DNA from 2 places in the Lentilactobacillus terminaliae genome. Region 1 is predicted to be linked to the other one. Evidence: riboswitches for the same ligand, from Rfam matches in the RefSeq annotation. Region 1 holds a riboswitch; the other holds the start of a gene.
The links. Region 1 has a riboswitch for lysine ahead of lysA (diaminopimelate decarboxylase). Riboswitches for the same ligand answer to the same signal wherever they lie in the genome.
Positions count from the first base shown of each region.

Region 2: it holds a riboswitch for lysine, as region 1 does, so the genes downstream of both, O0236_RS02515 (amino acid permease) here and lysA (diaminopimelate decarboxylase) in region 1, are expected to answer to the same signal.

Region 1 is NZ_CP168151.1:326,529-329,726, reverse strand. Features, by position in the region: gene dapD (2,3,4,5-tetrahydropyridine-2,6-dicarboxylate N-acetyltransferase) at 1-229, opposite strand, end outside; gene lysA (diaminopimelate decarboxylase) at 245-1,552, opposite strand; lysine riboswitch at 1,660-1,841, opposite strand; gene O0236_RS01555 (aspartate kinase) at 2,050-3,198, shown strand, end outside.
Region 2 is NZ_CP168151.1:522,797-525,994, reverse strand. Features, by position in the region: gene O0236_RS02515 (amino acid permease) at 1-1,350, opposite strand, end outside; lysine riboswitch at 1,444-1,622, opposite strand; gene O0236_RS02510 (GNAT family N-acetyltransferase) at 1,707-2,210, opposite strand; gene O0236_RS02505 (phosphatase PAP2 family protein) at 2,255-2,941, opposite strand; gene O0236_RS02500 (DUF4097 family beta strand repeat-containing protein) at 3,096-3,198, opposite strand, start outside.

The sequences.
Region 1 (3,198 bases):
CATCATTTTCAATTACATAATCTTCAATTACCGAAGCATTTTCTTTAAGAAATGGTTCAACGTCCTGCCAGTTACCAAATAAAATTCCTGTATGAGCATCCAAAAATGTCTTAATCGCATTTGTGTTAGTTAAATTAGACATATTTCCTTTGATAAAAACCTTTACCGGCGTTTGTTTATCAGCATTACCGATGTATTCAATGATTTCTTGTGCACTCATTTCTTCCATAATATATAAAGCTCCTTATTCAATACTTAGGTCATGACTAATTAAGTCATCATATGTCTCACGGCGAATTACTAATTTTGCCTCTCCATCTTCACAAAAGACGACGGCTAGTCTCGGATTACGATTATAATTTGAAGCCATCGAATATCCGTAAGCTCCAGTTGCTAACATCGCTAACACATCGCCGGGCTTAGTCGCTGGTAGTGCTTGCTCTTTAATCAAGATGTCGCCTGATTCACAATATTTACCTGCGATCCGAACTGTCTCACTGATTGGTGAGGTTGGATTACTTGCTAAAACCGCTTCATAGTCAGCCTGATAAAGTGCTGGTCTAATATTGTCCCCCATCCCACCGTCAACGGTGACATATGAACGAATTCCAGGAACGTCTTTTCTTGAACCAACAGTGTAGAGATTGTAACCAGCCGGCCCAACGATCGATCTGCCAGGTTCAATCCAAATTGCTGGAGTGGCGATACCTTTTTCACTCGTTTCAGATTTGACTGTCTTAACAATCGCATCAACGAATTCTTCTGGGGCAATTGGGTCATCTTCTTGTGTGTAACGAATTCCAAATCCACCACCAACATTCAATACCTTAGCTTGATAGCCAATTCTTTCATTCCATTCTGCCAACGTATCGATTAATTTATTAGCAGCCATCTCAAAACCGTTCACTTCAAAGATTTGTGAACCGATGTGAGCGTGGATACCCAGCATGTTCATCGAATCAATTGTTAACACCTTTTCCAATGCTTCAAAGGCCTGTCCGCTTTGGATATCAAAGCCAAACTTACTGTCTACTTGACCAGTTTGATCATATTCATGAGTATGAGCCGAAACGCCCGGCGTCACTCTCAACATGACATTGATATGTTGGTGCTGTTGTTGCAAAACCTCTTGCAACAGTTCGATCTCATGAAAATTATCTAAGATTATCACGCCAACTTGTTGCTCAACTGCCATCGTTAATTCTGCAAAAGATTTGTTATTACCGTGAAAACTAACATGGTCCATTGGGAATCCTGCCTTAATAGCGGTATAAAGTTCACCCCCTGAGACAACATCGATATGCCCGCCCTCTTGATTGACTAACTGAAACATTGCGATGGAGGCAAATGCTTTGCTGGCATAACTTACTGCGTAATCCACGTGATTTTGTTCAAATACAGATTGAAAATGACGAATCTGATTACGAATTGCTGAAACATCATAAGCTACTAAAGGTGTGCCAAATTGATGGGCTAATTCTAACGAATCGACACCACCAATTTCTAAATGACCCTGATTATTAATTTGAAATGCTTGCGTTTGTTCTGCCATGATTAACCTCCAAATGTGTATTTTTATGGCTTCAGGGTACAAAAAAAGATCTTTTTGTTTACGCTACAAAACAAAAAGACCTAAGAAATTATGCATTCTTTTATCATTATGTTGATAGCGCCCCGTAGCCGACGTATCTGCTACGACAGTCCATAGTCTATTAGACTATGACCCAGCCTACTAAGTCCCACTTGACTTAGAGCTTCGGCAACCGCCCCTTTCACTAGCTTCGTAGCTAAAGTAGTAGCTCCACTAATTACTGTTGTTGGTTGCAACCTCTATACTTTTTAAATTATTAAAATTCTATAATAAAACTCATAATTCGTCAACCATGAATTTTTATTAATTCCTGAAAATTTTCTTTTATCTACTTAATAGGCCAAATACAGCAGCATTCTTTGATATATTTGAGTTGATAATTAAATTAGAAATGCTAGAATTCTCCTTAATAATTTCAAATATTTATCTTAAATATTCAAAAAGGAGAATAAAGCCATATGAAAGTCGTTAAGTTTGGGGGCAGTTCGCTGGCAGATGCAGCTCATGTCCGAAAAGTTATTGATATCATTTCCAGTGACGAAAATCGTCAAATTGTAGTTACCTCTGCACCTGGTAAGAGATTCTCGGATGATATCAAAGTAACTGATTTATTAATTACATATGCCAAAAAAGTAATGGTTAAAGCACCTTACACAGATATTCAGAACCAAATTTTTAATCGGTACTTAGCCATCGGAAACGAGTTTAGTGTCCCTGAATCTGTATTAACAAAAATCAGAGCTAAGATCACTGGGCTGCCAAACAAATCTTATCCCAATAATGACTATTTAATGGCGGCTTTCAAAGCCCATGGTGAACGATTGAATGCTGAATTATTCGCCGCTTGCTTAACTCAAAGTGGCATCCCTGCCAAATTCATCGATCCTAGTGAAGCAGGCATAATTCTGACAGATGATCCTAACTGTGCTTCCGTAGATGAATCCACCTACCAAAATCTAGGTAAGATCAACGTCGGCAATGAACGGTTAGTATTTCCTGGTTTCTTTGGCTTTACTAAACATGGTGATATTGTGACTTTTGCCCGCGGTGGTTCAGATATCACTGGCTCTATTTTGGCCAGAGGATTACATGCAGACCTGTATGAAAACTTTACGGATGTTGATGCGATTTTTGCTGCCAACCCACATGTCATTAAAAATCCCGCCCCCATTAGCAAGATGACTTTCAGAGAGATGCGAGAATTATCATATGCCGGCTTTTCAGTATTTAATGACGAAGCCATTATTCCAGCCATTCAAGGCCAAGTTCCCATCAACGTAAAAAACACCAATAATCCAGAAGCCGACGGGACTTTGATTGTTCCTGAAGATGAACTGGAAGTGAAATTGCCAGTCACTGGAATTACGGCGTCAAATCGTTTTGCAGCCTTGTATCTTCACCGTTACTTGCTTAATAAAGAAGCAGGTTTCACCAGAAAAATATTAAATATTCTGTTCAAATATAACGTGTCGTATGAACACATGCCTTCCGGAATTGATGATTTAACAATCATTTTTGACAACAGCCAACTTGATAACCAGACCATAAAAAAAATGTGTGCGGATATTCGTGACGAAGTTTCTCCTGATGTTATGGAATGGATCGAT
Region 2 (3,198 bases), 200 kb from region 1:
TGGAACACTCATATATGTGACCAAAATCTGCGTCCAATCAAAGTTAGCAAATGCTTGTGGATTTTGACCAATAATAACTAATAAACACAAAATCAAACATAGTACTGGACCAAATGGGAACCACTTAGCATGATACTTCAATTCAGATAAATCATGTCCTTGCTTGATGAATGCTCGTCTAAATCGATAATGTGAAATCGCGATTCCAAACCAAGCAATAAATCCAGTTAATCCTGATGCGGCAACTAACCACATGTAAATTTGTGGTCCGGCAATACTAGAAACAAATGTCAATAGTGAAACGAATGTTGTCACCAACAAAGCGTTGTAAGGAATACCATTTGAACCAGTCTTACCAAGAGTTTTTGGTGCATAACCACTATTTGAAAGTGAGTAGAGCATTCTAGTTGAGGCATACATTCCGGAATTAGCGGAAGAAATAACGGAAGTTAAGATAACTGCATTCATGACACTGGCCGCTGCTGCTAAACCAGCCCGTTGAAATACTAACGTAAATGGACTGATGGCAATATCACTAGCACTAGAACCTAATAGTGAGTGGCTAGTGTATGGCAAGATAGCAGCGATCACAGCAATGGCTAAAATATAGAACAAAATGATTCTCCAGAAAACTTCATTGATGGCCTTAGGAACACTGTGTGACGGATCTTGTGATTCACCAGCAGTAATACCAACTAATTCAGTTCCTTGAAATGAAAAACCAGCAACTACGAAAACGGAAATGATTGGTGGAATTCCGCCAACAAATGGGGCATCTTTAATTGAAAAGTTTCTAAGGCCGATAAAATGGCCACCCATAATACCAAAAATAGTTAATAATCCAATTACCAAAAAGATAATAATCGTGACCACTTTGATCAATGACATCCAAAATTCAGTTTCACCAAACGTTTTAACCGACATTGCGTTGATCAAGAAAATCAGCGCTAATGCTACCCCACTCCAAATCCAGGAAGGCACATTTGGCAACCAAAACTTCATAACTAACGCTACGGTACTAACATCGACTGCAACAGTAATTGCCCAGTTAAACCAATAATTCCAGCCCATGGCAAATCCCAATGCTGGATCAACATACTTGGCAGAATAAGCGGCAAAAGAACCTGAAATCGGCATGTTGGTGGCCATTTCACCCAGACTAGTCATTAGGAAATAAACCATCATCCCCATCAAACCGTAGGCTACCAATGCGCCTCCAGGCCCCGCAACACTAATTGCCGAACCACTGGCAACAAACAATCCAGTTCCAATACATCCTCCTAGAGCGATCATCGACACATGTCGTGACTTTAACCCCCGTTGAACCTGATCATTAGCATTATCACTCATAAAAACTCTCTCCCAATCCTTCAAAGTATCATAGAGTTTCAAGTACAAAAAAGACCTTCCTCAAGAATATTGAAGAAGGTCCCTTAATTTCAACATCTTGATAGCACCCCGTAGTATCAAAACTACGACAGTTCTTAACTTATTGAGTTAAGCCCCAATTGATAAATGGAAAGACAATTATCAATTTCGGCGAACATCCCTTTCACTTTCAGTCATCGCTTCTATTCCAGCTCCTGAAAGTTACTCTTAATGTTCGCGCCTCTACTTCGAATATTTATTATTAAATTTTATTACAAGGATGAGTCTACTACTTAAATCAAGTTTTGACAAATTTAATCAAGCTTTCAGTAATGAATCTACTCATTTAATGCTGAAAATGACCAAATGGCCTTATTTTTTTGAGATATCGGATCAAACAATTCTATATCTTTAGTAAATCCAATCCGTTTCAATAAGTTCATCGAACGCTGATTATTCACAAATACTTCAGCTTGTAAATGGTCGATCCCATCATCTAAAATCCAATCGATCAATTTCTTCAAGACGTTAGTCATAATTCCTTGTCCCCAATATAAAGGCGACAAGTAATAACTGAATTCTCGACCTGTTAAGTCAATTTCTCCATCACTAGCAGCCATTTCATTTAACATCACTCCACCAATCACATGCGCTGATGACGTGATCACATACTCATCTGAATTAGCCAGCTCCAATAAAAATTCTGCTTGGGAGTACTGTCCACTGGACTCACCTAATCCTGCCATAATTTCTTTCTCACTGCGCAAAGCTATCACTGCCTCTTGATCCTTGTCATGCATCGGTCTGACTAAAAGATTATTAAATTGAAATTCAGCAACCATTGATGATCTCACTCCTATAAAAAAAGAGACGGTATCCGCCTCTTTTAGATAATTGAATTCGAAAGAAAATTAATTTGTTTTAGTCTAGGAGCATACATTGCGTACAATATCTCAGCTAACTGTAACCAAGTATATGCCACAAAAGCAGCTCCAATAGTATCTGTTGGGTAATGGGCATTTAAATACACTCGTGAAAACATGACCAATGCTAATCCAATAATCAACAAGGTTCTCACTACGATTCTCAGTGTCGCATTACCAATAATTGGCACCACGAAAATCCAGATAATCGCAATTACAATAAACGCACCTAGCACATGCCCACTTGGGAAACTGTATCCATCATCAGAAGCCATATGTAACGGTGGTCGATCACGTTTGACAACGTTCTTGATCAAGAATCCAATTACATCAGCACCAAGTAGAGTGATGATAGAAAACAGTGCTGGAATCTTGTATTTGAAGCCCCATAAGAAGAATGCGATTACTAAAATCCAAAAAATATCCAACTTCGGACTGGCAATAAACGAAATCAGTGTATAAAAGCCTTCCAAGGGTTGACTAACTGCTTTGCCTTGAATTGCCGTGGTGATCATTGAGTCAATAAATTGAAGATAATCAAAATTCATTGATACTGAAACTGTGATAAATGCTGTTAACAAAAAGCTAACAATTAACTTAGCCCATCGATTATGATCAGGTTCGATAAACATATAATCTTCGTCATACATTTAAAAACAATCCTCTCTTAACTTAATACTAAAATTGAGTATATCACAGTTAGCACGAGTTTTAGTCAAATTCAAAATGAACTTTATCACTTTATAATTAAATCAACTAAAAATAAACAGGCATCTTAAACCACATAAACTAAATCAGCTTAAATTATTTTTTAACTGTGACATCACCATTATCAGAAGTTAAATTGTATGAGCTTTTTGCGTATTCACTCTGGTGATGGCCATTCTGTTTACCAAAAATAAACAAA